Regions from separate parts of the Rothia sp. HMSC061C12 genome, predicted to be linked through region 1. Evidence: predicted binding sites of a transcription regulator. Region 1 holds the regulator's gene; the other holds the start of a gene.
The links. Region 1 encodes LexA, which represses DNA repair genes until DNA is damaged. Its sites were predicted from a motif close to TCGAACANNTGTTCGA; they were not measured.
Positions count from the first base shown of each region.

Region 2: uvrA (excinuclease ABC subunit UvrA) is a predicted target of LexA. The motif match lies at 3,229-3,244, and genes of this name have one in related genera.

Region 1 is NZ_KV821834.1:36,897-52,880, forward strand. It holds gene HMPREF3055_RS00505 (helix-turn-helix domain-containing protein) at 1-99, shown strand, start outside; gene HMPREF3055_RS00510 (DUF3046 domain-containing protein) at 247-468, shown strand; gene recA (recombinase RecA) at 872-1,975, shown strand; gene HMPREF3055_RS00520 (regulatory protein RecX) at 2,205-4,154, shown strand; gene HMPREF3055_RS00525 (hemin ABC transporter substrate-binding protein) at 4,319-5,704, opposite strand; gene miaB (tRNA (N6-isopentenyl adenosine(37)-C2)-methylthiotransferase MiaB) at 5,740-7,254, shown strand; gene miaA (tRNA (adenosine(37)-N6)-dimethylallyltransferase MiaA) at 7,343-8,263, shown strand; gene dapF (diaminopimelate epimerase) at 8,360-9,295, shown strand; gene HMPREF3055_RS00545 (class I SAM-dependent methyltransferase) at 9,407-10,030, opposite strand; gene hflX (GTPase HflX) at 10,174-11,886, shown strand; gene HMPREF3055_RS00555 (ATP-dependent DNA helicase) at 11,893-13,959, shown strand; gene lexA (transcriptional repressor LexA) at 14,235-14,909, opposite strand; gene HMPREF3055_RS09055 (LysM peptidoglycan-binding domain-containing protein) at 15,725-15,984, shown strand, end outside.
Region 2 is NZ_KV821875.1:959-16,942, forward strand. It holds gene HMPREF3055_RS07130 (GNAT family N-acetyltransferase) at 1-272, opposite strand, end outside; gene uvrA (excinuclease ABC subunit UvrA) at 318-3,206, opposite strand; gene HMPREF3055_RS07140 (MBL fold metallo-hydrolase) at 3,347-4,120, opposite strand; gene HMPREF3055_RS07145 (formate--tetrahydrofolate ligase) at 5,439-7,151, opposite strand; gene HMPREF3055_RS07150 (zinc-binding dehydrogenase) at 7,385-8,428, opposite strand; gene nrdF (class 1b ribonucleoside-diphosphate reductase subunit beta) at 8,752-9,729, opposite strand; gene nrdE (class 1b ribonucleoside-diphosphate reductase subunit alpha) at 9,877-12,057, opposite strand; gene nrdI (class Ib ribonucleoside-diphosphate reductase assembly flavoprotein NrdI) at 12,030-12,560, opposite strand; gene nrdH (glutaredoxin-like protein NrdH) at 12,635-12,859, opposite strand; gene HMPREF3055_RS07175 (App1 family protein) at 13,634-14,743, opposite strand; gene HMPREF3055_RS07180 (polysaccharide deacetylase family protein) at 14,921-15,984, shown strand, end outside.

The DNA of each region.
Region 1 (15,984 bases):
GACCGTATGGCGGTTCTCGAGGGCGTTCAGATTCCGGATACTGTTCCGGCTGAAATGTCTGAGCAGTACAAGAGCGATTACTACATTCTCTCGAAGTAACGAGAGGCGGCACATGCCGCGCTAAACGTGAAGCGATGCCGTGCATCCCCGTAAGGTGGGGGTGTGCGGCATCGCTTATTCTCGGTTTACTATCGGGCGATGTGACGAATTATGAAGCAAACTAGCGGTGAAGCGGAAGGAGCGCTTGTGAAGCTGAGCGAATTTTGGGCGTGCATGGAGTATGAGTTCGGTGCTGGGTATGCTCCGGTGCTGGCGCGTGACTTGGTGCTGGGTTCGCTGGGCCATGTGACCGCTGCGGAGGCGCTGGATCAGGGCGTTAACCCGAAGGACGTGTGGCTTGCAATCTGTGAGGAGCAGGAGATTCCGCAGGAGCGCCGCCTGGGTCCCGATAAGGAGCCGTTGCGCTAGGTAGTGAGCCTGGCGTGTTCTAGCGTATGGGCGGGCCTAGCGTCTGTTCCCTGGCATTTGTTCGAGTGCTAGCGCCTGTGCGGGAGGTATTTTCGAATAATTAGCCGAGAATCCGGGGTTTTTCGAAAATATATGCCGAAACCCTATCCGATTTATTCGAAACTGGGTCGTAATTTTGTTCGACTCGTGCTAGACTTTTCCACATCAGGAATTTTTCGGAAAAATCTTCAAAGTTTTCCACAGATTTTAAAAAATGGCCTTATCCTGTCAGGCTGTGACCCTAGAGTAGTCTCAGAAGGAACCGGTAGGCCAAAACCTTCAAGGTCTCGATCACGAGTCCCACCGATTCCGAAGAAACATTACTCCCGTCAACCACTGACAACACAAAGAACGAGGTACTACCGTGGCTAAGAACACCAAGTCTCAGAGCGTAGCTCGCGTTCCCGAAGAGGGTCGCGCCAAGGCACTTGAAGCCGTGATGGCACAGATCGACAAGAACTACGGCAAGGGTGCAGTCATGCGCCTGGGTGATAAGGAAATCACCAAGACCGAGGTCATCTCCACCGGCGCTATCGCCCTGGATGCCGCTCTGGGTATTGGCGGTCTGCCCCGCGGCCGCGTCATCGAGATTTACGGTCCCGAGTCCTCCGGTAAGACCACCGTTGCACTGCACGCTGTAGCGAACGTTCAGAAGGCAGGCGGCGTGGCAGCGTTCATCGACGCCGAGCACGCGCTGGACCCGATCTACGCGGCAAAGCTGGGCGTGGACATCGACCAGCTGCTGGTCTCTCAGCCCGACACCGGCGAGCAGGCGCTGGAAATCATGGACATGCTGGTTGGTTCCGGCGCCGTTGATATCGTGGTCGTCGACTCCGTTGCAGCACTGGTACCCCGCGCCGAAATTGAAGGCGACATGGGTGACTCCCACGTGGGTCTGCAGGCTCGCCTCATGAGCCAGGCTCTGCGTAAGATTACCGGCCGCCTCTCCGCAACCGGCACCACCGCAATCTTCATCAACCAGCTGCGTGAGAAGATTGGTGTCTTCTTCGGCTCTCCCGAAACCACCACCGGTGGTAAGGCGCTGAAGTTCTACGCTTCGGTCCGTATCGACATCCGCCGCATTGAGACCCTCAAGGACGGCGCTAACCCGATCGGTAACCGCACCCGCGCCAAGATCGTGAAGAACAAGATGGCTCCGCCCTTCAAGCAGGCTGAGTTCGACATCCTCTACGGTGAGGGTATCTCCGTTGAGGGCGGCATCCTGGACCTGGCGGTGGAGAACGACATCGTCAAGAAGTCCGGCGCATGGTTCACCTACGACGGTGAGCAGCTGGGCCAGGGCCGCGAGAACGTTCGTAAGCTGCTCAAGGACAACCCCGAGCTCACCGAGGAACTGCAGTACAAGGTTCTGGTGAAGCTGGGCATCATTGAGGAAGAAGCTGAGGAGCAGGTAGCCGCTGAGTCCGAGGGTAACGACCCGCTGGACGAGCTGGCTGAGGAGTTCTAAACCGGCCCGCGTAGCTTCTTGCTAACGCCACGACTAATTGCCGTGTGCTGTGCATTCCGCACGGTGCACGGCAATCTGTCGTTAACGGAAGAAACACGTTAACGGGTGCGCATTAAGGGGAGTATCAGGGGGCGCCGGGACAACGCCTCGTTACAATGGGGGAGCGCTGTATAGCCGGGCGCACGGGTCATCAAGCGAGCGCCAACACAGGGGAGAGGAGGAACTGAACATGACGGAGCAGTGCATGATGGAACAGCGCATGACGGAACAGAACGGTCATGAAGAGCGTGAGCAAAACAGCGCGCGTGACGGCGACGCCGGTTTTGCGGCGCTGGAGGCGACCGAACCGCACTTCGGTTCCTCAGCGCTTGGTAACTTTGTTTCCTTTGAGCCTGTTGCCCCGCCGGTTGAGGTAGACGGCTTCGAGGCCCTCAATTTTGAGGCACCCGCGCCCCTGGCTGAGCCCACCCTCAGCTGGGAGGTGCCTGCCGCTGTTACACCTCCTTCTGTTGAAGAGCCCCCGTATGAGGATGAGCCCCCATACCCTGATGAACCCCCATACCCTGATGAGCCTCCCTATGAGGGCGAACCTCCCTACGAGGACGAACCTGCGTATCCGGCAGAGCCTTCGTACATTGAAGCAGAGTACGCAGGGGAATATTGGGTACCCTCGGACGAAGCGGCACTCGCAGAAGCAATAGCGGAGCAGCGTGGGGGCCAAGAAACCGCACCCCAGAAAACCAAGCCGAAAGCGCGGCAGGCTGAAAAGCCCGCGCCTCAGAAGAAGCCAGCGCCTAAGAAGAAGTCAGCGGCCACAGAAAACGCCCCCAAAAAGTGGGTGCGGAACAGGACCGCGGATTCGGTAGCCGCTGAGGAGTTCCCGGACTGGCACCCCGCCGCGCACGGCTTTGTTGAAGAAAGCATCGCCCGCGATAACGGCGGCGACTACGCCGGGGAGTTCCGCGTACCCGAGCTGCCCCTGCAGGCTGTGCCCGCCAACTTTGAAGATGGCAGTTCTGAGGAAGGTAGTGAATCCCCGCGCCGCAGCCTGCTCGTTGACCCGAACCTGCCCGCCGTCTCCATTGACGAAGCGCCCGCTCGTGCCTTCACCCCCGGCGGTGCCGAGCCGCGCCCTATGGCGGCGGGGCGCATGAGTCGAGCGGGTGCCGCCTCCATCGGATCGGGGCTCACTGCCGAAGAGAAGGAAGAGATCGAGAGGCAAGCCGCTCAGCGGGATAAGCAGAAGAAACGCAAATCTTCGCGTGCCTCCAAGAACACCGACTACAAGCGTGGGTTCCGCCGCATGAGCGCGGTGCAGCAAGAGAAAATGCGGAGCCGTTCGCCCTACGCGCCCGCCTTTGGGGCTCGAAGTGACGACGAGGAAACCCGCAAGAGTCCTGCGGGCCGCGGCTCGGGGAGCAACCTATTCAGGGAGGGAAGTAGCTTGAACGAAGAACTCACCCCCGCCGAAGAAGCACTCATCCGCGGTATTGCCGAGGAGGAGGCGCAGGGCGTTGGTACCGGAAAGCGCCGTGCCGCTTCGGCTGGATCCCCAAAGGGCGGTTCTCGAGCACGCGGCTCCCAACCGGGCGGCTCTCAGATGGGACATGCTTCCTCACAACCGGAAAGTAACGTGCCTTCCTGGAAGCAGAAGGTGCGTGCCGCCCGAGCCGCGGAAGAAACAGGCCCCTACACTCGCGCGAAAACCATCGTGTACAACCAGCTTGCGTACTCGGCAAAAACCCGAGGTCAGCTGCGTAAGAAGCTACAGTCAGAAGGCTTCGAAACTGAGCTCATTGAGCCGCTGCTCGATAAGTTCGAGGCGGCAAAACTCATTGATGACGCCGAATACGCCCAGACGTTCGTGGCGCAGAAGAGCCGTACCAAGAAGCTCTCCCGCGCGGCGCTTCGCCGTGAGCTCGCTGAACGCGGGGTGCGCGGTGAAGAAGCAGAGAATGCCCTCGCACAGCGCACTGACGAGCAGGAACGTGAGGACGCCGCCGAGCTGGTGCGTAAGAAGTTGCGCCCCGGCATGGACCTGAGCGACCGCGCCGAAAAGGATAAGGTCACCCGCCGCCTGCTGGGGATGCTGGCTCGCCGCGGGTACTCCTCCTCGGTATCGATGTCGGTAATCCGTGAGGAGCTTGCCGCCTACGGCGCGGAGGACGAGCTCTGGTAGAGGGCGAATAAATACGTTCCGCACGCCCGGGTAGACCCGTGCCAGGGTGACTGCGAAAATAGGCACAATAAAGGGTGGGCCCGCCACAGAAATACTCTGTAGCGAGCCCACCCTTTATTCTTTTGAGCTGTGTAAACCGCCTTGTCGAAGGCTATATTCGCTGCCTAATCGACGGCTCCCAGACGGTCCGCGAACTCGGCGAGGGTTGAATCCTGAGAGCCGGCGATTTCCAGGAGCAGGCGCATCAGCTGCGCACCTTCGCGGCGGATACGCGGCAACAAGTTAGAACGCGCCGAGGAAGAGTAGAGCTCCAGCAGGGCGCACACGGTCACTGCCGCGCACACGGCAAGGTCCTCCGCCAGGTGCTCATCCAGCGGGGCGTCCTCAAAGAGTGCAGAGTACAGCGCCGGTAGCGCCTTCTTGCGGTCCACTCGGTAGCGCGGGTACTCCGGCGAGGAGGGGAAGCCCAGCATCGCCTCAACGAAGGGGAAGCCGCGGTGGTGCAGGCAGGTGCCTTCCGCATCGACCATGCGCACCTGCGCGCCGTCCGCCGAACCAATCAGCACGTTCTGCGGCGAAAAATCGCCCGACGAGAGCATATAGACACGTCCACGGTTGAGCTTGAACTGCTCGGGTACCGGCGGGCGCTTGGTGAAGAAGGGCTGCAGGACGCGGCGGAATCGGAAGGACAGCTCCTCAACCGCGGCGGGAAGAACGGGCGTATCCTCATGCTCAGCGGGGGCAGAGGCAGGGCTAGAGTCAGCACCGTGCTCGGGCGCGCGTGCCTCATCAGCCACACCGTAGAGCTTCTTCAAGCCGCGCTCAGCCAGCCCCGGCGAGGCAATAGCGCCCGGGAACTGCGCCTTGCGGTCGGCACGCGCCAGGTTCAGGCGGTAATCCTCCACCGCCTCACCCATGATGCCGCTGGCGGCAAGGGAACGGTACGCCTCAATGTAGTAGCTCAGCGCATCCAGCGCCTGCTGCTCGGTGCCCTCCAGTAGGGCATGGGCGACCGAATACTGCTCGCCCTCAACGGTTCCGGCGCTCACATCCTCCAGCGCCAGCACGCGCAGTTCAGCGTCCGCACCGTAGAGCTGCGGGAACAGGCCCGGAACCTGCTGGTTCAGCGCCTCCAAACCGTAGCGCTCGCGCAGGTACCCGAAACCGCCCGCGTTCACCGTCGAATCCTTGCGGCGGTAACGCTTCACAATAATCGAGGTCGGCAAAGACTGGGCAGATTCGAAAGACTGGGCAGACTCGGATGCAGGCTCATACGCCACACGCACCACAACGGAACGCATGCCGGTACCCAGAATCTGCACGCGCTCAACCGCGCGACCAGCCACCTGCTCCAGGGAATGCGCCCAGCTGAGCAGCTGCATCAGGTTCTGACGCATTGAGGCAGAATCAGCGCTCGCCTGAGGCGGCACGGGGGAGTAGGCGGTGATCGCCTCCTCAATGAGGGCGCTCAGAAGCTCCCCGTCAGGGGCGGGAGCGGAAGAATCGTTCGGTGACAGAGCCGGAAAGTTACTACTAAGGGAAACCTGCATAGAGCCATTATCCCCCATCGGATACCCTATAGGGCATGACTTCGACCCTCAGCGATTCCGCCCAGACCCCCGAAACCAGCCCCCGCACCTACGAAGTGCGCACTTTCGGCTGCCAGATGAACGTGCACGACTCCGAACGAATGTCCGGCCTGCTGGAGGCTAACGGCTACGTTCGCGCTGAGGAAGGCACCCAGCCCGACCTGGTCGTGTTCAACACCTGCGCGGTTCGCGAAAATGCTTCCAACCGCCTGTACGGTCACCTCGGCCAGCTCGCGCCGGTCAAGCGCGCCCACAAGGGCATGCAGATCGCCGTGGGCGGCTGCCTGGCGCAGAAGGACCAGGACGCCATCATCGAGAAGGCGCCCTGGGTTGACGTCGTGTTCGGTACCCACAACATTGGTTCCCTGCCGGCGCTACTGGAGCGTGCCCGCCACAACCACGAGGCGCAGGCAGAACTGCTCGAATCCCTCGAAGTTTTCCCCTCCACCCTGCCCACTAAGCGCGATCACGTGTACTCCGGCTGGGTGTCCATCTCCGTTGGCTGTAACAACACCTGCACCTTCTGCATCGTGCCGTCCCTGCGCGGTAAGGAGAAGGACCGCCGCCCCGGCGACATTCTCGCTGAGGTTCAGGCGCTGGTTGATGATGGCGCCATTGAGGTGACCCTGCTCGGTCAGAACGTGAACTCCTACGGCGTGGAGTTCGGCGACCGTCAGGCGTTCTCTAAGCTGCTGCGCGCCTGCGGCGAGATTGAGGGCCTGGAGCGTGTACGCTTCACCTCCCCGCACCCGGCAATGTTCACCGACGACGTGATTGACGCGATGGCGGAAACCCCGAACGTCATGCCCGTGCTGCACATGCCGCTGCAGTCCGGCTCCGACAAGGTGCTCAAGGACATGCGCCGCTCCTACCGTTCCAAGAAGTTCCTGAACATTCTGGACAAGGTGCGCGAGCGCATCCCGAACGCCGTGATTACCACCGACATCATTGTGGGCTTCCCCGGCGAGACTGAAGAGGACTTCCAGGACACCCTGAAGGTTGTGGAGCAGGCTCGTTTCTCCTCCGCGTTCACCTTCCAGTACTCAATCCGCCCCGGCACCCCCGCGGCGACCATGGAGAACCAGATCCCGAAGGAGGTCGTGCAGGAACGCTACGAGCGTCTGATTGCCCTGCAGGACCGCATCGCCGGCGAAGAGAACCGCAAGCAGCTCGGTAAGACCGTTGAGCTGATGGTCGTTGCCGAGGCAGGTCGTAAGGCTGAGCAGACTCACCGCCTCTCGGGCCGCGGCCCGGACCAGCGCCTCGTGCACTTCTCCGTGCCCGAAGGTTGCGAGACTCCGCGCCCCGGCGACATGGTGACCGTGCCGATTACCGAGGCTGGTTCCTTCCACCTGATTTCTGACCCGACCGCCGAGCAGTACCAGCTGCGCCGCACCCGCGCCGGTGACGCGTGGGACCGCTCCCAGGCTGACTCTTGCGGTACCGGCACCACCCAGGTGCCCGGTGCGCCGGTGGGTCTGGGCATGCCGACCATCGGTCTGCGCCCCTAAAACCTAGATTCGAATCATGCGCCCTGTTCTTCGGGCCCTCATCCTCACCGCAAGTTGGGGGGGTGAGGGAACCGGTAGAATGGGGCGCATGACTATCTCCGAAACTCTGCCCGTTATCGCTATTGTGGGCCCGACCGGCACCGGTAAGAGCGCGCTCGCGATTGAGCTGGCTCTGCGCCTGAATGGTGAGTGCATTAACGCTGACTCCATGCAGTTCTACCGGGGCATGGATATCGGTACCGCGAAGGTCACCGCGGAGGAGATGCGCGGCGTTCCGCACCACCTGCTGGACATTATGGATGTGCGGGATGAGGCGTCCGTGGCGGAGTTTCAGGAGGGTAGCCGTGAGCTGATTGAGCAGATTCGCGGCCGTGGCCGCTACCCGATTCTGGTGGGCGGTTCGGGCCTGTACGTGCGTGCCGCCCTGGATAAGCTGGAGTTCCCCGGCACGGATGCGCGGGTGCGCGAGCGCCTGGAGGAGCAGGTGCGTACCGAGGGTATTGGTGTTCTGCACGCCCGCCTGGCGGAGGTCGATCCTGAGTCGGCTGCGCGCGTGAAGGATGAGCGCCGCATCATTCGTGCGCTGGAGGTGTTCGAGGTGACGGGCCGCCCGTTCTCGGCGTTCATGCCGGTGCGCGAGTACGTGACTGAGAGCGTGCAGATTGGCCTGGATATGGATCGTACCCTGTTGCACGAGCGTCTGCACCGCCGCGTGGAGCTGATGCATGAGCGCGGCCTGCTGGACGAGGTGCGCACCCTGAACGAGCAGGGACTGCAGGAGGGGAAGACCGCCTCCCGCGCGATTGGTTACGCGCAGTTTGCCCGCGCCCTTGAAGATGAGGATTACAGCGTGGAGCAGGCGATTGAGGATACGACGATTGCCACCCGCCAGTTTGCACGCCGCCAGCTGACCTGGTTCCGCGCGGACCCGCGCGTGCACTGGCTGGACGCGCTCTCACCCACCCTTGCCGACGAAGCGGAAGCCATCATCCGCGAAAGCACCCGATAAGCCACAATAACGAGCCGCAGCCGAACAGATACCTCGTCGAGTCGGTCGGCGCGGTAAAATCATAAACGGACAGGTCACCAACCTTAAGGACAGCATATGAGCGAGAACCCTTCCATCTGGGGCGAGCTGGCAGGCCTGACCCTCACCAAGGGTCACGGCACCGGTAACGACTTCATCTTTCTGACGGATGAGAACGCAGAAATTGCCCTTACCCCCGAGCTGGTAGCCCGCGTCTGCGACCGCCACTTCGGCATTGGCGCGGACGGCTTCATTCGTGCTGCCCGCAGCACCGCCTCCCGCGCGGGTCAGAAGCTGCTCGAGGAGCACCCGGACGCTGTCTGGTTCATGGACTACCGCAACGGTGACGGCTCTATCGCTGAAATGTGCGGCAACGGTGTGCGCGCGTTCGTGGAGTACCTGCGCGCTGAGGGCCTGATTGAGCTTGAGGTGGGTGAGACCGTCAAGATTGGTACCCGTGCCGGTGTGAAGACTGTGGCGCGCACCGAAGAGGGTTACGCGATTGATATGGGTCCGTGGAGCTTCATTCACGGTGAGGCTGCCCGCGAGGGTGGCGAGGACTGCCTGGTGTCTGCTCGCGGCCTGAAGACTCCGCGTGCTGGCCTGTCCATTTCGATGGGTAACCCGCACACCGTGGTGATGCTCGGCTCCGACGGTAAGCTGGACGGCCTGGACCTGCACAGCCTGCCTCAGGTGAACCCCGCCCCGGTCAACGGCACGAACGTTGAGTTTGTGGTGCCGGTCGACCTGGACGTTGAGAGCGGCGCGCATGTGGGCGCTATCCGTATGCGCGTGCACGAACGTGGCGTGGGCGAGACTCTGTCCTGCGGTACCGGCGCGTGTGCGGCTGCTGCTGCGACCCGTTTCTGGGGCGGCGAGGAAGCACCGGATGAGTGGCTGGTGCATGTGCCCGGCGGTACCCTCGCGGTGACTTTCGTGCTGGGCCCGGACGACCTGGAGCATGTGGTTCTGGCTGGTCCGGCGCAGATGGTTGCAACCGTCGTGCTGCGATAGCGAGCAGTCCTCGATAGAGACTTTGATATACAAAAGCGGCGGGTGTTTTCTGAAACTAAAATCAGAAAACACCCGCCGCTTTTACGTTTTTAGCAATGAGCGCCAGAGGTCTTAGTCCTCGTAGCGGTGCACCTGCAGAATACGGAAACCCTTCGAGGTTGCATAGCGCGAGACCTCAAACTCGCCGGGGTGCAGCTCCTCAAGGTGCGCATCCATCCACTTCTGCAAAGAATCGGAGCCGAGGTTCTTCTGAACCACCAGGTAGGCGTCACCGCCGGGTGCCAGGCGCGGCAGCCAGGTCAGCAGGATCTCGTGAAGGACCTCCTTGCCCACGCGAATTGGCGGGTTCGACCAGATGGTATCGAAACGCAGTTCGGGGTCGACAGATTCGGGGGTTCCCACGGTCACGTTGGGCAGGCCGAGAGCGGCGGCGTTGCGTTCGGTCAGGCTAATGGAGCGGGAGTTCACGTCCACCGCGTGCACCTGCGCCTGCGGGGCGAGCATCGCAAGAGTCAGGGTGATGGGTCCCCAACCGCAGCCGATGTCGAGCATGCGTTCGCCCTGCGGGTCGGGTGCTTCCTGCAGCAAAATGGCGGTGCCCTTATCGATGCCGGAGGGGCTGAAAATGCCGTTAGCGGTGGTGACGGTGACCTTGCGGTCGGCAAGCTCCACCTGCACGGGGCGGGGCTTGAATTCGGTCTCGGGGGTTTCAGAGAAATAATGCTGCTCGCTCATGCTATCCAGTGTACCGGTAGGGCAAGATCCCGCCGCACACGGGCAGAGTATGCGCGGGGTGGTTCAGCAGCTTGCACGCCCTGAGCGCACAGGCGACCGAACCCCCTACCCGATGCGGGCAACGGCGGTAGAATTGTAACCGTATGAATTCTAAGAACACCCCCGTATCTGATACCGAAAAGCTGCCCAGCGATGAGCAGCTACGCCGCACCGTAGACCGCGTTCTGGGGCGCTCCCAGGCCGCCGCCTCCGTCACCACTTATGACGCCGCCGGTACCGCGCATCACAGCGACAACTCCTCCAGCACCCACGGCAACAATAGCCGCCGTGTGCTGGATACTCGCGCACGCGAAATTTCTGACGTTCAGCGCGAACACTCCGAATATGACGGTGACCAGGAAGACCTCGCCGAGCGCCGCGCACTGCGCCGTATCGCGAACCTCTCCACCGAACTTGAAGACGTCACCGAGGTCGAGTACCGCCAGCTGCGCCTGGAGCGCGTGGTGCTTGCTGGCCTGTGGACCGAAGGCACCGTTGAGGACGCCGAGAACTCCCTGCGCGAGCTCGCGGCACTGGCTGAAACCGCAGGTTCCGAGGTTCTGGACGGCCTGGTTCAGCGCCGCCTCAAGCCGGACCCCGGCACCTTCCTCGGCTCCGGTAAGGCACTGGAACTCAAGGACATTGTGGAGGCGACCGGCGCCGACACCGTCATCGTTGACTCGGAACTGGCTCCCTCGCAGCGTCGAGCCCTCGAAGACATCGTGAAGGTCAAGGTCATTGACCGCACCGCCCTGATTCTCGACATTTTCGCTCAGCACGCTAAGTCCCGCGAGGGTAAGGCGCAGGTTGAGCTGGCTCAGCTGGAGTACATGCTGCCGCGTCTGCGTGGTTGGGGTGCGTCCCTGTCTCGTCAGGCGGGTGGCCGCGCCGCAGCCGGTGAGGGTATCGGTTCGCGTGGTCCCGGTGAAACCAAGATTGAGATGGATCGCCGCCGCCTGCGCGCTCGCATGGCGAAGCTTAAGCGTGAGATCGCTGCGATGGCGCCGGCGCGTGAGACGAAGCGTCTGAACCGTCGCCGTAACCGCGTGCCTTCGGTGGCTATTGCCGGGTACACGAACGCGGGTAAGTCCTCCTTGCTGAACCGCCTGACCGATGCCGGCGTGCTCGTGGAGAACGCCCTGTTTGCGACGCTGGACCCGACCGTCCGTAAGGCTCAGACCCCGGACGGTATCGGCTACACCCTCTCTGACACGGTGGGTTTCGTGCGTTCGCTGCCGACCCAGCTGGTGGAGGCGTTCCGCTCCACCCTGGAAGAGGTCGCTGACGCTGACGTCATCCTGCACGTGGTGGATGCTTCGCACCCGGACCCGGAGGGGCAGATTCATGCTGTCCGCGAGGTCATCGCGGAGGTTGACGCCCGCCATATCCCCGAAATCATTGTGCTGAATAAGGCGGATGCCGCCGACCCGTTCGTGCTGGAGCGCATGCGTCAGCGCGAGCCGGAGCACGTGATTGTTTCGGCGCGTACAGGTGAGGGTATTGAGGAGCTGAAGCAGAAGATTGCGGACACCATTCCGCGCCCCTCCATTGAGGTGAAGCTGCTGATTCCGTACTCGCACGGTGAGATTATTTCGCGCCTGCACGAGTGGGACGCCGAAATTAAGAGCACCGATTTCGTATCGGACGGCACCTTCGTGGTGGCCCTGGTTCGTGAGGACGTCGCATCCGAGCTGTCCGAGTATGTGCTGGAAGGTGACCTGCTGGAGGTCCTGGAAGAGGAACTTGCGGAGGCACGCGCCCTCACCGAGGTGACCGCATCTGAATCCGAGCAGCCCTCTACCTCTGAGGCTCGCTAGGAGCGTATGAGCGTGACGGAGAGCATCAACGCGCCCAAAAACGCCCCGGGAACCGCACCCGCAACCGACGGCCCCCGATTCACCGGGCAGGAGCTTGAGACCCTGCCCGGTGCAAAGGGTGCCCTGACCCTGCTGGATGAGGCGGTTGCCGCCACCGGCGGTCAGAATCGTGCCGGTCAGCGCACCATGGTGGCGCATGTGGCGCAGGCTCTTGAACTGCAGCGTCACCTGCTGGTCCAGGCGGGTACCGGTACCGGTAAGTCCCTGGGCTACCTGGTGCCTGCCCTGGCGCGGGTGGGGGAGTCGGACCAGCCGATTGTCGTTGCGACGGCGACTCTTGCCCTGCAGGCGCAGATCGTGAACCGCGATATTCCGCGTCTTCTACAAGCGCTGGAGCCGCGCCCGGAATCGCAGGCGCAGGTGGCTCTGCTCAAGGGCCGCAATAACTACCTCTGCCTGCACAAGCTGGAGGGCGGCTACCCGGAAGACGAACCGGATGCTCTCTTTGACATGCCTTCTTCGACCTCCCGCGTGGGTGAGGAAGTGGTGCGCCTGCGCGAGTGGGCCGACCGCACGGAGACCGGCGACCGTGACGAGCTGAAGCCCGGCGTCTCTGACCGCGCCTGGGCTCAGGTATCGGTCAGTGCCGCCGAGTGTCTGGGCCGCCGCTGCCCGCTGGTGGAAGAGTGCTTTAGCGAGATGGCGCGTGGCCGTGCCGCTGAGGCTGACATTGTCATCACGAACCACGCCCTGCTGGCGATTAACGCTTTCGAGGGCATGAAGGTTCTGCCCGAACATGAGACGGTCATTATTGATGAGGCTCATGAGCTGGTGGACCGCGTGACCGGTGCCGTGTCTGGTTCTTTGACGGTTGCGATGGTTCGCCGTGCGGCGCGTAGCGTGAAGAAGCATTCAAAGGCTGATTCCGGCGCACTGGAAATGGCTGCCGGCACCCTGGAGACCGCGTTCGAGGGTCTTGCCGAGGGCCTGTTGAAGGGCCTGGACGGTCGCCTTTTGACCGCTATTTCTGCGGTCAACGATGCCGCCCGCACCGCCCTGTCCGATACCAAACCGGACGGTCAGGACGTTGATGCCGGCCTGCAGATGGCGCGCTCGCGTGTCTCTGAGGTACACGATATGAGTAGCCGCATTCTGGAGGCTTCGGGCGAGCAGGACGTGCTGTGGATTTCTCGTCAGGGTGGTTGGGAGAACGGCCGCTATGTGGCTGCTTCCGATACCGACCCGGCGACCCTGAACATCGCTCCGTTGAGCGTCGGTTTGCAGCTACGTGACGGTCTGTTCGCTGACCGCACCGTGATTCTGACGAGTGCGACCCTGACGGTGGGTGACTCTTTTGACGTTGCCGCCGGTGCCCTGGGACTGCAGGGCGAGGGCGCGCCGCGCTGGACGAGCATCGACGTGGGTTCGCCTTTCGACTACCGCAAGCAGGGCATCATGTACGTTGCCGGGGATTTGAAGCCTCCGGGATTCGGTGTGCACGAGGGCCAGCTGGAGCGTCTGCGTGAGCTGTGCGAGGCGTCGGAGGGCGGTGCCCTGGGCCTGTTCTCCTCGAAGCGCGCCGCCGAGCGTGCCGCCGAATACATGCGTGAGCACAGCGACCTGAACATTCTTCTGCAGGGTGAGTCTTCGCTCAAGGCCCTGGTGGAGGAGTTCAGCGAGGACGTTGACTCATGCCTGTTCGGAACGATGAGCCTGTGGCAGGGCGTGGACGTTCCCGGTGACTCTTGCCGCTTGGTGGTGATGGACCGCATTCCGTTCCCGCGCCCGGATGACCCGATTGCGCAGGCTCGTACAGAGGCGGTGAACCGTCACCGCGGTAACGGCTTTATGGCGGTTTCTGCTCACCACGCGGCGATTCGTATGGCGCAGGGCGCGGGTCGCCTGATCCGTTCGGTGTCTGACCGCGGTGTGGTGGCTGTGCTGGATTCTCGCGTGGCGACTAAACGCTACGGCGGTTTCTTGATGAAGGCTATGCCGCCGATGTGGTCAACGCAAAATAAGGCTGCGGTGACCGGCGCGTTGGCTCGTCTTTCGGCGAGTATTGAGCGTTAGCTCGGGTGGATTCCATTCCTGGCTGCGCCGCGCTCTGATTTAGGAATATCCGCTGTGGAAATAGCCGCTTTGAAAATACTCGCTGTAGAAATATAGAAATCACCCCGGTGATACGTGAACGTTCACGTATCACCGGGGTGATTTCTATATAGAGCTAAAAGCCTCGCGGCTATGTCTTTTAGAGGCTGTGTTGTTTATAGCAACGTTGTTTAAAGCAGCTTCTACGAGAAGCTGTGACTGTTTAGAGCCCGCGTTTTCTAGAGACTTGTGGTCTTCTAGAGACTGCGCAGCACGGAGACGACCTTACCCATGACGGTTGCGCGGTCGCCCATAATCGGCTCGTAGTTGGAGTTGCGCGGCATGAGCCAGGTATGGCCGTCGACCTGACGGAACACCTTCACGGTTGCTTCATCGTCGAGCAGCGCAGCAACAATATCGCCGTTGTCTGCGGTGTGTTGCTCGCGGACAACCACCCAGTCGCCGTCGCAGATTGCGGCATCGATCATGGAATCGCCCTTGACCTTGAGCATGAACAGCTTGCCGCTACCGACCAACTGGCGGGGCAGGGCGAGCACATCCTCCACGGACTGCTCGGCGGTAATGGGGCCGCCCGCTGCAATTCGTCCAACCAGGGGAACGGGTACGAGGTCTTCGTCGCCGACTTCGAAGTTCGGCAGCTCGGGCAGGGACGAGGAGGAGCTACCGTGCATGCCGACGCCGTTCTCATCCAGCACCTCAATGGCGCGGGGGAGCTTGGGGTCGCGGCGAATGTAGCCCATGGTCTCGAGACGACCGAGCTGGTGGGTGACCGAGGACAGGGACGCAAGACCCACCATGTCACCAATCTGGCGCATGGACGGCGGGTAACCCTTCTGTTCAATCTCGGTGCGGATCGCGTCAAGAATCTTCTGCTGGCGCGCGGTCAGCGCCGGACGGGGTGCTGTTGCCATTTCTTTTCCTTCGGTCTGTACTCCGGCCTTTGTATTTCCGGTCGGGGCACGGATGGGTGCTTCACACGTTTTCTGGTGGTGTCCTAAAAATTTTTTGGTTCTGCCGAAATGGGTCTTATCTCGTCAGGGGGTGGAGGAATTCTATCCGTGCCGAAGCGATACCGGAGCGATACACAGGCAACGAGTATGCGCCTCCGCCCTACATAGCAATACTCAGCCAGCAGCACCTGCGGTCGATACAGAACCAAGCTGTAACGAATACAGAAACCTGCTGTGAGTAGGACTCATCAGGAGCGTGTGGAACGTCTCTTGACACCAGTGTAGAACACTACACCGAAAAACTCAAACAAATATTCTAGATTTTTTCTTCGAAACTCGAAGAAATTTTTAGTACATCTCTGCTAGACTTTAGAACAAGAGTTCGTATATACTCTTGAATCTCTCCTGAAATTCAGGATTTACGGGTGGATGTTCGAAAAATATTCGAAGATTCGACCCTGAGTATTCCGGGAGAGGAGAGTGAATGAGTGTTCGAATGTATTCGAATCCTCTGCCTCTCTCTTCGAATAATCTACCTCGGATGCTCTAGCGAGCATCTGGCGAAGAGAGAGCGCAGGGGATGGGGTGCTGGGGCGACCCAGCGCAGCCCGGTGCACCCGACGCTCTGACCTAACTAGAGAATAGCTACCCAATAGTTATCGCCTAACAATCACCACTCCATAGTTATCACTCAACTAGGACCTCCGAGCGGGTATCGCTCGGCATTGCTAGACCCGCGGGGCAACCCCGGGGCGAGCTGAGAGAAAGGAACCACAATGACTACTGCAACACCTATTGCTTCTCAAGGCACTTCTGCACACCTTCCGGCAGGTTTGGTGGTACTTCACCCCGCCCGCACCGCGTCCGTCCGCACCGTGTCTGCCCGCACCGTGCAGGGGCGTTCTCGTGTGCTTGCGTCTCCGCAGTCTGTTCGCTCTTCTCGTGCGGCTCATGCACCCCGCCCCGCGCAGGTGGCCCAGCCCGTTCCCGCTGCTTCTACCCCTGCTGTTTCTACTCAGGCACCTGCTCCGGTTCG
Region 2 (15,984 bases), on a different contig from region 1:
AACTCCCAAATGTCGTCGTTGCGGCGGCGTGCGGCACCCATCTTCTCGGAGGGCGGCTGCACGGTGGCGAGTAGCGGCAGGCTCTCGGCTTCCGGGTAGTCGCGTAGCTCTTCCAGGGCGCGGCTAATCGAGCCGGGTGCCTGGCAGAAGTCTGCCTCCAGCTGGGTGTGCAGGATATGCCGCGCACGGTCCGCGGTGGTCACAGCGCCACGGGTCACGGCTCCCCGGTTCACAGCTCCCCGAGTGGGTTCGGTTCCTTGAGTATCAGTCACGTAGGTTTCCTCTAGGTCAAGTTCTTGACTAGTTCAGGATCTCGGCTAGTTCAGGATCTCAGCAAGGAACGCACCGGTGTGCGAGCCCTTCACCTGAGCCACCTGTTCCGGGGTGCCCTCGGCGATGACGGTGCCGCCGCCGCTACCGCCTTCGGGGCCCATGTCGATAATCCAGTCGGCGCACTTAACCACGTCCAGGTTGTGCTCGATGGTGATGACGCTATTGCCCTTGTCGACCAGCGATTGCAGCACGGCGAGCAGCTTGCGGATGTCTTCAAAGTGCAGGCCGGTGGTCGGCTCGTCCAGCACGTAGATGGAGCGGCCGTTGGAGCGCTTCTGCAGTTCGGTTGCGAGCTTCACGCGCTGCGCTTCACCGCCGGAGAGGGTGGTTGCGGGCTGGCCCAGGCGAATGTAGCCCAGGCCCACGTCCACGAGGGTGTTCAGGTGGCGCGCAATCGGGGTGAATGCGGCGAAGAACTCTGCGGCTTCTTCCACGGGCATTTCGAGCACGTCGGCAATGGTCTTGCCCTTGTAGTGCACTTCGAGGGTTTCGCGGTTGTAGCGCTTGCCGTGGCAGGTTTCGCAGGGTACGTACACGTCCGGCAGGAAGTTCATTTCAATCTTCAGGGTGCCGTCGCCGGAGCAGTCCTCACAACGGCCGCCCTTGACGTTGAAGGAGAATCGGCCGGGGGTGTAGCCTCGCATTTTCGCTTCGCTGGTCTCTGCGAACAGCTTGCGGATGTGGTCAAACACGCCGGTGTAGGTGGCGGGGTTCGAGCGCGGGGTACGGCCGATGGGCGACTGGTCCACGTGAATGACCTTGTCCAGGTGTTCCAGGCCGTCGATGCTCTTGTGGCGTCCGGGTACCTGCTTGGCGCCGTTGAGCTTGTTCGCCAGGGAGGTGTACAGAATGTCATTGACGAGGGTGGACTTACCCGAGCCGGACACGCCGGTCACCGCGGTGAACACGCCCAGCGGGAAGGACACAGTCACGTTCTTGAGGTTGTTTTCGCGGGCGCCGCGCACGGTCAGCTGACGTTCCTTGTCCACGGGGCGGCGGGATGCGGGCACCTCAATGGTGCGGCGGCCAGCCATGTAATCGCCGGTAATGGACTTGGTGTTCTTCAGCAGCTCCTCGAAGCTGCCGGAGTGCACGATTTCGCCGCCGTGCTCGCCGGCACCGGGTCCGACGTCCACGATCCAGTCGGCTTCGCGCATGGTGTCTTCGTCGTGCTCAACCACGATAAGCGTGTTGCCCATATCGCGCAGCTTGGTCAGGGTTTCGATGAGGCGGCGGTTATCGCGCTGGTGCAGACCGATGGAGGGCTCGTCGAGCACGTAGAGCACCCCGACCAGGCCCGAACCGATCTGGGTTGCGAGGCGGATGCGCTGCGCCTCACCGCCGGAGAGCGTACCGGCGGAGCGTGAGAGGGTCAGGTAGTCCAGACCCACGTCCAGCAGGAACTGCAGGCGCGCGTCAATTTCCTTGAGGACCTGCTCGCCGATCTTGGCTTCGCGGGCGCTGAGCTGCAGGCTACGCACGAAGGCGAGCGCGTCAGCCAGGGACAGGTCGGTAATGTCTGCGATGGACTGGCCGCCGACCTTCACGCCGAGGATGGTCGGGTTCAGGCGCGCGCCGCCGCAGGAGGGGCAGGCGACCTGGCGCATGTACTGTTCGTAGCGGTCGCGGGCAAAGTCCGATTCGGTTTCTTCGTGCTTGCGCTTGATGTACGCCTTCACGCCTTCGAATCCGGAGGTGTAGCGGCGTTCGCGGCCGAATCGGTTGCGGTAGGACACCTCAACCTTGTAGTCCTTGCCCTCCAGGATGGCGGCGCGGGTCTTGGCGGGCAGGTCCTTGAAGGGGGTGTTCAGGTCGAAGCCGAGCTCCTCCCCCAGGCCTGCGAGCAGGCGCAGCCAGTATTCGGTGGTTGCTTTGCCCTGCGACCAGGGGGCGATAGCGCCCTCGCCGAGGGTCAGGTCGGGGTTGGGTACGAGCAGTTCGGTGTCTACTTCCAGGCGCGAGCCGATACCGTCGCAGGCGGTACATGCGCCGAACGGCGAGTTGAAGGAGAAGGCGCGCGGCTCGATGGTGTCGATCTGCAGCGGGTGATTATTGGGGCAGGCGAGGTTTTCACTGAAGGAGCGGGTGCGTTCGGGGTCGTCCTGCTCGCGGTCCACGAAGTCGATGAGCACGCGGCCGTCGGCGAGCTTGAGCGCGGTTTCGATGGAATCGGTCAGGCGCTGATGGATACCGTCCTTAATGACGATGCGGTCGACGACCACCTCAATGGTGTGCTTGTACTGCTTGGCGAGCTTGGGCGGGTCGGAGAGCTGCACGGTTTCGCCGTCCACGCGGGCACGCGAATAGCCCTGGGTCAGCAGGTCCTTGAAGAGGTCCACGAACTCGCCCTTACGTGCGCTGACGACGGGCGCGAGGATCTGCAGGCGGGTGCGTTCGGGGTACTCCTGCAGAATGTCCACAATCTGCTGCGGGGTCTGCTGGGTTATTTCTTCGCCGCATTCGGGGCAGTGCGGGTGGCCGATGCGTGCCCAGAGCAGACGCATGTAGTCATAGATTTCGGTGATGGTACCGACGGTTGAGCGCGGGTTCTTGGAGGTGGACTTCTGGTCGATAGACACCGCCGGGGAGAGGCCCTCGATGAAGTCTACGTCGGGCTTATCGACCTGTCCGAGGAACATACGCGCGTAGGAGGACAGCGACTCGACGTAGCGGCGCTGACCTTCCGCAAAGATGGTGTCGAAGGCGAGGGAGGACTTACCGGAGCCGGAGAGGCCGGTGAAGACGACCATCGCATCACGCGGAATGGTGAGGTCTACGTTCTTGAGGTTGTTTTCGCGGGCACCCTGAACCCGGATGCTGGTCAGATCGTTCGCTTTGAGTGCGGTGCTACCGTGTGCCGGGCGGGGTGTCATCGAAAATCCTTTCGTCTTATCTTCGAACTTAAATTCTACACCCTCACGCCTTTCACCAGCGGGATTATGCGGCGGGTGAAGGCATGAGGGTGCAGTACTTATATGAGGTGGACTAGGAGGCGCAATTCATCAAGTGCGGCCTACCAGCCGCGGGTTCCCCACTCTTCCAGGTGGGGGCGCTCGTCGCCGAGGGTGGTAGAGCGGCCGTGGCCGGGCAGTACGATGGCGTCGTCTTCGAAGCCTCCGAAGAGTTTTTCGAGCACGTTGGAGAAGAGCTCACCGAACTGCTGCGGGGAATCGGTCTTGCCCACGCCGCCGGGGAAGAGGGCGTCGCCGGTGAACAGCAGGGTTGCGGGGGTGCCGTCTTCCCAGGTGGTTTCGAGGGTGTAGACGATGGATCCGGGGGTGTGGCCGGGCACGTGCAGGGCGCGGATGACGGTGTCGGAGAGGTAGAAGTCGAAGCTTTCGCCGCCGGTCAGCTCTTCTTCGACGATGTAGTCTTCCAGTTCCTTAATCTCAGCAGCGTCAGCTGCACCCGCGGAGGTCACGGCACCGGTGAGGTGGTCGAGCTCCTTAATAGCGCGGATGTGATCCCAGTGGCCATGGGTGACCAGGATGCCGGTCAGACCGATTGCGCGGGGCCTGATGGAGTTGAAGTCCTCTTCCTTCTCCATGACTCGCACGCGGCGTTCTTCGCCGTCTGCCAGTTCAAGCTGCGGGCAGTCCTTCAGGAGCGCGTCGAGGGTGAATGCATAGAGTTCTTCTGCGTCGTCTGCAGGGTCGATGAGCACCTGCTCGCCGGTGGCGCGCATGGTGATGAGGTAGACGCTGTTGTCCATCTCGGAGACACTGAACGCACGGACGGTCAGTTCGGGGTTCTCAAAGATGAGGGTGGGTTCGGGGTAAGTAGTCATAGTTCCAGTGTAGGGGTTGTGACCGCACAGCATGCGCCTATGCGGTTCGCTCCCCTATCAGCGCATTCGGCGTTGAACGCGCGGGTTGCATGTGCGGGATGCACAGGGAATAGATTCTGGAGCATGCTCGGTACGGATTAGGTTCCGGCTGGATTCAGCCCGGCTGGATCCCGCCCGGCTGAGGTTCCACTGAAATTCAAAAGTTAAACAGAGAAGCGACTGCGCATCGATACACAGTCGCTTCTCATGACACCCAGGGGTATCTATCACTCACTCAAACACAAGCAACCCGAGGACTTTGGAAATCTCACGATTACTTGATGACTCAATAGTAGCGAACTTTTTAGGGGCTGTTTTACCGCCCAATTTGGTACGGAGAGCCGGATTTAGTGACCCGCGCCTCAATGTAATCATTCTGTAATAAAAACAGGTGTTTTTTAGGGTATCCATACGTACCAATTTCATTTTTTTCGAGTTTTAGTGTGACTTATTTCACCCAAAATAATTTTAGATTTTCCCTCATTTGACACTTCAGTGCACCTTTAACTTAAGCTCCGCACTCGGCAATCCCAAAGGTTCAATACCCAGTTTTAGCCCGGTATTCTGCGGAAGTAGAGGGTTAAGGTGAAAGTATCTTCAAGTACTTGCAACTTCATAAGCGGGAAAAAATGTACTGCTCACCGTTCAAAATCTACACAATTATTCGCGCGAGGGCAAAATCAATTGGTCTGTTTTACCCCTGTAGGTACCCCCTAAAGTAGAGGTTTTATTACAAAACAATAACATCAGCCCCACTTTCAGGTTCACTGAGTGCACCCATTAAAACCCCTTTCAAAAAGCAAAATACCTAGTCAATGCCGTATTTTCACAAAATGCAAGACAGTGTGTCACTAAAAAATCAACCTCTACAGATTGTTTAATAAAACCTGACCTTCAAGCACAAATAGAGCCCAATTATTAACCAGCACGTACCAATTCCGCCCTCAAAACAGGCGCTATAGAAGCCTCAATGAAAGGTTGAAAGACCCCTCCACTAGGGGTTTCAGGATCCTTCACTCCCCCTGGTTGATGCCTGGTTGCAGCCTAGTTTCAGCCCGGGTTGTAGCCTGGCTGCAACCTAGTTTCACTCTATTTTCAAGAGCTCCGCTCCCCCGCCCTCAAGCGTTGCGCACCTCGTATTCGCCCCTCATGCTTCCATATATCTGGGGCAGAGCCACTCCACAAAAGCGCCACAGGCTACAGCAAAGGCGGCGCCTCTCCCCCGCTGTGGGGAAGGAGCGCCGCCTCCACTAGCTATAAATCAGCTGGAACAGCCGCCTTAGGACAGGCCGATCATCACGCCATTCTCGTCGAAGCCGATGCGCTCAGCTGCGGGGCTCTTGCTCAGACCCGGCATAGTGCGCATGGTGCCGCAGATAGCGTAGACGTAGCCAGCACCTGCAGCCAGGCGAACCTCGCGCACGGGCAGAGTCCAGCCGGTCGGTGCGCCCTTCAGAGTTGCATCCGAAGAGATGGACAGGTGGGTCTTCGCGATAACCACGGGCAGGTGCGAGTAGCCCAGCTCAGCGAAACGCTTCAGCTGCTTAGCGGCAGCGGGAGCAATCGAAATGCCGTCCGCGCCGTAGACCTTGGTCGCAACCTTCTCAATCTTGGTCTCGATGGAGTCCTCAAGATCGTAGGTGTACTTCAGATCCGAAACGTCGTCACATGCCTCAGCAACCACGTCCGCCAGGTCGGTGGTGCCCTTACCGCCCTCAGCCACACCGCGGTGGATAGCGACGCGAGCACCGGCTTCCTCAGCAATACGGCGGATGGTCTCGTGCTCGGACTCGAAGTCGGTCGGGAAGGCGTTGATTGCCACGACCGGCTGAACACCGAAGTTGCGCACAATCTCGATGTGCTTCTTCAGGTTCTCTGCGCCCTTCTCCACGTCGGAGGGGCTTTCCTGCAGCATGCCTTCGGGCAGGGGCTTGCCCGGAACGATCTTGTACAGGCCGGAGTGGGACTTCAGGGAGCGCACGGTTACGACGAGCACTGCTGCGTCCGGCTTCAGGCCGGAGACGCGGCACTTGACGTTGAAGAAACGCTCCGCACCCATATCGGCACCGAAACCAGCCTCGGTAATCACGTAGTCGGAGTACTCCAGACCAACGTAGTCGGCGACCACGGAGGAGTTACCGGTTGCGATGTTGCCGAAGGGGCCCGCGTGAATCAGTGCGGGGGTGTGCTCCAGGGTCTGCAGCAGGTTCGGATTGATAGCGTCTGCCAGGATGACGGACATTGCGCCGTCAGCCTTCAGGTCGGCTGCGGTGACGGGCTCGCCGTCGTAGTTCAGTCCGATCACGATCTTTGCCAGGCGCTCACGCAGGTCCTTGAAGGAGGTTGCCAGCGAGAGAATCACCATGATTTCGGAGGCGCTGGTGATGTCGAAACCGGTCTCGCGGACCACGCCGTCCATGCGTTCGCCCAGGCCCACGACGATGTTGCGCAGGGAGCGGTCGTTCATGTCGATAACGCGGCGCCACTCGATAGCGCGCGGGTCGATGCGCAGCTCGTTGCCGTGGTGCAGGTGGTTGTCGATCATGGCGGCAAGCAGGTTGTGTGCTGCGGTGACGGCGTGGAAGTCGCCGGTCAGATGCAGGTTCAGCTTCTCCATGGGAACGATCTGGGAGTAGCCGCCGCCCGCTGCGCCGCCCTTGATACCGAAGGTCGGGCCCATTGCGGGCTGACGCAGCGCCAGGATTGCCTTGCGGCCGGTCTGTGCGAAGCCCTGTGCGAGGGAGACGGAGGTTGCGGTCTTACCTTCACCGAGCGGGGTGGGGGTGACTGCGGTAACCACGATGTACTTGGAGCCGCGCTTGCGGGCGGTCTCTGCGTTGGTGGTTTCGTCGAGGAGGACCTTAGCGACATACTTGCCGTAGGGTTCAAGGCGATCTTCGCTGATGCCGTTGTCTGCTGCGATCTTGTTAATAGGCCAAAGATCGGCGGCAAGTGCGATTTCGAGGTCGGAAGGGAAAGGCTTCTTCGTCATTGTCATCCTTCGAGTTGTACGAATCATGCTCTTTTATTCTATGCCTTGGCTCACTCATTTGTCCCTCACCTCGCCGGAAGGTGGCAAATAAACCCAATTTTTAATGCACTAATCCCCGCAACCGGCACCCTACGCTCACGTGGAGCGGCAGGATCGGTGCGGGGATTAGTAGCGCATATACGCCGGGTTGCGGGTACAGCAGCCGGTATAGGAACCGGCGATACGAGCGGCTATTACGGCATAGTCAGCAGAACCTTGGTAGCGGTACGCTGGTCCATTGCCTCGTAACCCTTAGCCGCCTCGTCAATGGGCAGAACCATGTCGAAGACGCGGCCGGGCTCAATTTCGCCCTTGTAAATCAGGTCGATGAGGGTCGGCAGGTACTTGCGTACGGGGGCGGGGCCACCTTCCAGGTGAACCTGCTTGCCGAAGAGCTTATCGGTGCCGATGGAGCTGTCGTGCGGAACGCCCACGAAGCCGATGTAGCCGCCGTGGCGTACGCAGCCGAGAGCCTGGTCGAAGGACTGCTGGGTGCCAACAGCCTCCGCGACGCCGTGTGCGCCCACGCCGTCGGTGAGCTCCATGACCTTGGCGATGCCCTCTTCGCCGCGCTCTTCCACGATGTGGGCTGCGCCGAATGCCTTAGCGAGCGCCTGACGTTCGGGGTTGCGGGACATGATGATGATCTTCTCCGCGCCGAGCTGCTTAGCGCCGATGACTGCGCTCAGGCCGACTGCGCCGTCGCCAACAACGACGATGGTCTTGCCGGGGCCTGCCTGCGCTGCGTCTGCTGCGTACCAGCCGGTGCCGAGCACGTCGGATGCCGCCATCAGGTGCGGAATCTGCTCTGCGGTGGGTGCAGCGGGGGTCTTGACGAGGGTGCCATCTGCGAAGGGTACGCGGGCGTATTCTGCCTGGGTGCCGTTGGAGCGTGCGCCAATGAAGGCGTCGCCTGCCGCGATTGCCTTGAGGCAGCGGGAGGGGTAGCCTGCGGTGCAGGTTTCGCATTCGCCGCAGGAGATGCAGAAGGAGCCTACGACGAAGTCGCCGGGGGCTACGGTGGTGACCTCGGAGCCGACCTCGACGACCTCACCGATGTATTCGTGGCCCATTGCCCGGTGGTCAACGGGCTGTGCGCCGCGGTAGGGCCACAGGTCGGAGCCACAGATGCAGGATGCGGCGAGCTTGATGATGGCGTCGGTGGGTTCGAGCAGGGTCGGCTTCTCAACTTCGTTGACGACGACCTTGCCGGGGGCTTCCATAACAACTGAACGCATGATGTTCCTTTCAAATCTGCGTTGATAGTTAGTCGTATCAGAGTACGCCCCGCACCCCGATATATCAATAATTTTTTATGCTACGGGGTGAAGGTAAAAATTCCGACAACCGGAACCAGAAAGACCGCTCCTACTCCCCTGCTTCTCCGCCGCTTCCGCGCCAGGTTATACCGGGGAAGCCTGGGCATCCTGGCACGTTAAATAGCCCGGTTAAACGGCGGAACCCCCGCGCATCCACAGTGGATACGCGGGGGTCGGTTTATCTCAGCCTGATATCTCAAGGCGAGAAGGGGCTTAGAAGTCCCAGGATAGAAGTCTCCGCCTTAGAAGTCCCAGTCCTCGTCCTCAGTGTTCACAGCCTTACCGATCACGTAGGAAGAGCCGGAACCGGAGAAGAAGTCGTGGTTCTCATCAGCGTTCGGGGACAGTGCCGAGAGGATTGCCGGGGACACGTTAGTCACGGTCGCCGGGAACATCGGCTCGTAGCCCAGGTTCATCAGAGCCTTGTTAGCGTTGTAGTGCAGGAACTTCTTAACGTCCTCACTCCAACCCACACCGTCGTACAGGGAGTGGGTGTACGCCACCTCGTTCTCGTACAGTTCGTACAGCAGGTTGAAGGTGTACTCCTTCAGCTCTGCCTGACGCTCCGCGGACTCCTTCGCCAGGCCGCGCTGGAACTTGTAGCCAATGTAGTAGCCGTGCACTGCCTCGTCACGAATAATCAGACGAATCAGGTCAGCGGTGTTGGTCAGCTTCGCGTGCGAAGACCAGTACATGGGCAGGTAGAAGCCCGAGTAGAACAGGAAGGACTCCAGCAGAGTGGAGGCAACCTTCTTCTTCAGCGGGTCGTCACCGGTGTAGTAGGACAGAACAATCTTCGCCTTCTTCTGCAGGTGCTCATTCTCAGAAGCCCAGCGGAACGCCTCGTCAATCTCCTTGGTGGAGGCGAGGGTCGAGAAGATCGAGGAGTACGACTTTGCGTGCACGGACTCCATGAACGCAATGTTGGTGTACACGGCCTCTTCGTGCGCGGTCACAGCGTCCGGCAGCAGGGACACAGCACCGACAGTACCCTGGATGGTGTCCAGCAGGGTCAGACCGGTGAAGACGCGCATGGTCAGCTGCTTCTCTTCCTCGGTCAGGGTCTTCCAGGAGGGCACGTCGTTGCTCAGCGGCACCTTCTCCGGCAACCAGAAGTTACCGGTCAGACGATCCCAAACCTCAAGGTCCTTCTCGTCCTCAATACGGTTCCAGTTGATAGCCTCGACCACGTGGTCGACGAGCTTCACCTTTTCGCTCATTAGTAATTCTCCGATTCTTAAGGGGCGGTTACGGTGCCACGCGCGGCCAGCCAGTCGCGCAGGCGGTTTGCGTGTTTACCGTAACCGCCCCTTCCAGTCTTTAGTTATAGTGTGCCAGCTCAGGCTGAATGCGTCACAGCATTCGGGCTAGAGCATGCAGGATACGCAGCCTTCAACCTCGGTACCCTCAAGAGCCATCTGACGCAGACGGATGTAGTAGATGGTCTTGATGCCCTTACGCCATGCGTAAATCTGGGCGCGGTTGATATCGCGGGTGGTTGCGGTATCGCGGAAGAAGAGGGTCAGCGACAGGCCCTGGTCCACGTGCTGGGTTGCCACAGCGTAGGTGTCGATGATCTTCTCGTAACCAATTTCGTAGGAGTCCTGGTAGTACTCCAGGTTGTCGTTGGTCATGTACGGTGCCGGGTAGTAGACGCGGCCGAGCTTGCCTTCCTTGCGGATCTCAATCTTCGAAGCGATCGGGTGAATCGAAGAGGTCGAACCGTTGATGTAGGAAATGGAGCCGGTCGGCGGAACAGCCTGCAGGTTCTGGTTGTACATGCCGTACTGTGCCACGTCAGCAGCCAGCTGAATCCACTCTTCACGGGTGGGGATGTGGTGCTTAGCGAACAGTTCGCGGGTACGCTCGGTCTGCGGTGCCCATTCCTTCTCAATGTACTTTGCAAAGAACTCACCGGATGCGTACTTCGAGTTCTCGAAGCCCTCGAAACGCTGACCGCGTTCCTTAGCGATCTGCATGGAGGCGCGGATTGCGTGGTAGGCAACGGTGTAGAAGTACATGTTGGTGAAGTCCAGTGCTTCTTCGGAACCGTAGTAGACGTGCTCGCGTGCCAGGTAGCCGTGCAGGTTCATCTGGCCCAGACCCACGGCGTGGCTCATGCCGTTGCCGCGCTCGATGGAGGGTACGGAGCGGATGTCAGACTGGTCGGAGACGGAGGTCAGCGAACGAATCGCGGTTTCCACGGTCTTGCCGAAGTCGTCGCCGTCCATGGTCAGTGCAATGTTCAGCGAGCCGAGGTTGCAGGAGATGTCCTTACCGACGGTCTCGTAGCCGAGGTCAGCGTGGTAGGTGGACGGCTCAGAAACCTGCAGGATCTCGGAGCACAGGTTGGACATGATGATCTTACCGGCGATGGGGTTCGCGCGGTTGACGGTGTCTTCGAACATCACGTACGGGTAGCCGGACTCGAACTGGATCTCTGCGATGGTCTGGAAGAACTCACGCGCGTTGATCTTGGTCTTGGTGATGCGTGCATCGTCGACCATTTCGTAGTACTTCTCGGAGACGTTGATGTCGGAGAAGGGCACACCGTAGATGCGTTCCACATCGTACGGGGAGAAGAGGTACATGTCCTCGTTCTTCTTCGCCAGCTCGAAGGTGATGTCGGGGATGACAACGCCCAGGGAGAGGGTCTTGATGCGGATCTTCTCGTCAGCGTTCTCACGCTTGGTGTCCAGGAAGGCGTAGATGTCGGGGTGGTGTGCGTGCAGGTACACGGCACCGGCACCCTGACGTGCGCCGAGCTGGTTTGCGTAGGAGAAGGCGTCTTCCAGCAGCTTCATGACGGGGATAACGCCCGAGGACTGGTTCTCAATCTTCTTAATGGGCGCACCGGACTCGCGCAGGTTGGTCAGGGCGAATGCCACGCCGCCGCCGCGCTTGGAGAGCTGCAGTGCAGAGTTGATGGAGCGGCCGATGGACTCCATGTTGTCTTCCATGCGCAGCAGGAAGCAGGAGACGAGCTCGCCGCGCTGACGCTTACCTGCGTTGAGGAAGGTGGGGGTTGCCGGCTGGAAACGGCCGGAGATGATCTCGTCGACGATGTCTTCGGCGAGCTTCTCGTTGCCTTCTGCCAGCAGCAGTGCGACCATGCAGACGCGGTCTTCGAAACGCTCCAGGTAGCGCTGACCGTCGAAGGTCTTGAGCGCGTAGGAGGTGTAGAACTTGAAGGCACCCAGGAAGGTCGGGAAGCGGAACTTCACGGCGTAGGCGCGCTTGAACAGGTTCTTAATGAACTGGAAGTTGTACTTGTCGAAGAGTTCCGGCTCGTAGTACTGGTTCTCGATCAGGTACTCGATCTTCTCTTCCAGGTCGTGGAAGAAGACGGTGTTGTTGTTGACGTGCTGCAGGAAGTACTGTCGTGCCGCCTGGCGGTCTGCATCGAACTGAATCTGGCCGTTCTCATCGTAGAGGTTCAGCAGTGCGTTCAGCTCGTGGTAGCTCATACCCTTGAACTTCTCGGGCACGCTCTTGCCGTTGTGGCTCGCACCGAGAGTTTCTAGTGCTGAGGGCAGTTTTGCGTCCAAAATGCTTCCAATCCTTCGTTGACTTTTTCTACATCTGAATCGGTGCCCATGAGCTCAAATTTGAAGAGCACGGGCACATCGCACTTCTTGGCGACAATGTCTGCCGCGATACCGAAGAGCGGACCAAAGTTGGTGTTGCCGGAGCCAATCACACCGAGTATGTGGTGGCGATTCTGCTCCACGTTCAGGAATTTAACCACCTGCGGGGGAACGTTACCGGCGCCTTCGGGCTTGCCGTAGGTGGGGACGATGAGCACGAACGGCTCATCAAGAATGAGGGTGTCTTCGCCGGTGCGCAGCGGCAGGCGGAGGCGGCGGGCACGGATCTTCTCCACGAACTTGTGGGTGTTACCGGAGATGGAGGAGAAGTACACGATGAGTGGCGCTGTATCGTCCAGTTCGTCCTCGGTCGCTCGACCCTCGGAAGCATTGCGTGCATCCATAAGAATCTTGCGGATTTCTGCGTGCTCGTCGACGGGGTTGGGCGTGAGGGCGGTACTCAATCTGTACTCCTTATTCTCGTGGGCCGGTGTGGTTCCGTGCCGATTTTCCGTTTGTACGGGTTTCGGCAGGGTTGTTACGCTGCCAGAGCGTTGATCTTGTCGGGCTGGAAGCCGGACCAGTGCTCGTCGCCTGCGATGACGACGGGTGCCTGCATGTAGCCGAGGGACTTGACCATTTCGAGGGCCTGAGCGTCTTCGGTGATATCAACCTTGGTGTAGCTGATACCCTTCGCGTCGAGGGCGCGGTAGGTCATGTTGCACTGGACGCACTGGGGCTTGGTGTACACGGTCACTACCATGGGAGTGCCTCTTACTTTCTCCCGCTCGGGCGGGCTTATCTCGTGAATGAATCTGGCGTGTTTCGTCGGTGGTTCACCACGTGTTATTTACGGCGGGCGCTGTGCCGTCCACTGCCCCCTCCTAGTGGGGCGTGGCGGTTTCCTGCTCTGGGGCAGGGCGCCTAAAAGTGCCGTAGTGGTGGAACCGAGTATTAATACTACATCTAGTGTCGAGATTTTTCTGCACCACAAGATGATGTGGTGCGAGGGTCGTGTTTCGTTCGATAAACCCACAGTTGAACCCACTTAAGAGGGGGTGTCTACAGCTTATCCACACCCTGCCGCGGGGCTAGTTCGCCGTATTTTCGCGGGGTGTGCCGGGTTATCCACAGGTGGGGTTTAAGTTGGTCAGGATTTTTAAGGGTTCATTCGCCCGCTGAGTTGAGGTTCAGTTAACCTCATGTATGCGTTTGGGGGCATAAAACCCGGCAGATTCGGGCTTGATTTTAAAGAGATTTCCGCTCTCACCCGTTCTTGCGCGGAACGGCGCGGTTTTAAAGCAGAACGGACTTTCTTAAAGGCGGGGGTTAACCCCCTTCGAGCGGGTTTAAGCTATGTGATTAAGGCTGTAGAAAAGATTTTTAACTCTTTTTCAGCAGCCGGTGTGTCGTGGGTTTAAGTTGGTTAATTCCGCTGAAACACCAAAACCCACCGCATATACCGGCATTTCGCGGTATTTGCGGTGGGTTTACAGGCTATAGGCACAGATTTTAGCAACCGGCGAGCAGTAACCGGCTAGAAATCGATCAGGCCCAGCTCACGCAGTTTCTTACTCAGCGTTACGCCGTCGGTGGCTTCAATCCACAGCGGCGAGCGCATCATCTGTTCGGCACGGTAGTCACTCCAGACTCGGCCGGAGGCGAGCATGGTCTCCCCCACCGTCAGGTTGCGGATGACGATTGCCGCGACGTTGTCCGGGTAGCGTACCGCGAAGCCGTTGTAGATGTACGGGTCGCGCTGCCCGTCGTCACCGACGAGGATCCACTTCATTTGCGGGAATTCCTCGGCGAGGCGGCGCAGGGACTCGACCTTATGGTTGGTTCCGGAGCGGAACCAGCGGTCCGGGGTGGGGCCCCAGTCGGTGAGCAGGAACGTGCCGCGCGGGTAGCCGTTGCGGCTGAGGAAACGGCGCAGGGTCGGGGTGATGTTCCAGGCGCCGGTGGACAGGTACATGAACGGCGCATTCGGGTGGCTGCGGCGGATACGGTCGGTCATGACCGCCATGCCGGGGGTGGGGATACGTGCGTGCTCGTCGAGGATGAAGGAGTTCCAGGCGGCAACCATGGGGCGCGGCAGCATGGTGACCATGACGGTGTCGTCGACGTCCATGATGACGCCGAGCTTCTGGCTTTCGGGAACGATATAGACGCTGGTTGCTACGGCGCGGGAACCGGGCACGTACATGATGACTTCGTGTATGCCGGGTTCCAGGTCGATGCTGAGTTTGACGTCGAGCACGCCGCCGCGGTCGGTGTACGCCTCGTGCTTGGTGCCGTCGATGACGATGGTGACGGGCGCATCGGACATTGCGGTTGCGGTGAAGGAGCGCCAGCCGCGCATGGGGTTGGCGGTGTCTTGGGTGCCGTCGACGACCTGCAGGAGGCGTTCGAGGTTGACCGTCTTGTAAAGGGCGCGGGCGATAACGCGGACCCAGCCGGGGGTTCCGTCGGAGGCGGCGCGGCCGTAGCCTTCGGTGGGCACGAGGATAGGCTCGCGACCGGCAGCGATGGCACGCTTTTCGCGCCACCTGTGCAGCCGGTCTGCAACACGGTAGCCGATGTTGACAGCCTCGTCGGCAGCATCGTTCACAAGGTTGCGCAGTTCGTGAGTGCCCAAATTCTCCATCCCACTAGTGTAGCGGAGCGTTACCGGCTTGCGGCTTTAGGATTTTGTGTTCTTATACCTAGTTTTTATACCTATTAATACTGTGGTGCTGAGCGCGGGGTGTGATGTGCACATTATTTAGGGTGTATTCGCTGTTCAGATTCGTTCCTTGCAGGTGGGGGCGTTATCCTGGAGAGTATGACCCACTCACAGCCTAACCGCCGACTTTTTGTGCTCGGCACTGCTATGCTTCCGCTGATTGCTGCCTGCTCGAAGAAGTCGAATGACTACGACGGCACCAGCGGTAATTTCACTCCGTATCAGGCTGGCGGCGAGACCTCTGCTACTGCTACTCGCCCCGCACCCACGAATTCGCCGACGGTTGCCGCTGCTGGCAACCCGGTTGATAAGCCGCGCGAATGGCCCGGCATCGGCAACTCCCTCATTGGTGACGGCAAGTATGTTGCGTGGACTGTTGATGACGGCGCAAGCCCGGAGGCGATTCGCGGCTACGCTGAGTTCTCGAAGCGTACGAATACTCGCCTGACGTTCTTCATTAACGCTTCGTACACCGGTTTTAAGGAGCATGTGTCGTTGCTGCGTCCGCTGGTTCAGAGCGGCCAGATTCAGGTTGCGAACCACACGTACAACCACGCTGACCTGACCACCCTGGATGCTGAGGGTGTGAAGGAAGAGCTGCAGCGTAACGAAGACGAGATTATGAGCATGTTCGGTGTCTCGTCGAAGCCGTACTTCCGCCCGCCGTACGGCCGCTACAACGATGCGGTGCTGAAGGCTGCCGGTGAGATTGGTTTTACCCGCCCGGTCATGTGGAACGGCACTACCGGCGACGAGGCGAAGACCAGCTCCCGTGTGATTTACATGCGTTGTATCCGCTACATGTTGCCGCAGCAGATTGTGCTGGGTCACCTGAACTACGAGACGATCATCCCGATTCTGGATAAGGTGAAGGGCCTGCTCGATGACCGCGGCCTGACTGCGGTGACGGTTCGTGACTACTACGGTGACGCATCCGAGGAAGAGATTAAGGCGGCGGCTCCTTCGCCGACCCCCACCCCGGAGGAGAACACCCCCTCCCCCGAGGCGACTACGGAGGCACCGGCCCCTACCCAGGAGCCGACTACTGAGGCTCCGACTCAGGCGCCGACTACCCGCTATGAGGATGAGGTAGCGGCTACCCAGCAGGCTACGACTGCACCTGCGGCGGCAACCACTACGGCTCCGCCGGCTCGTGCGACCAC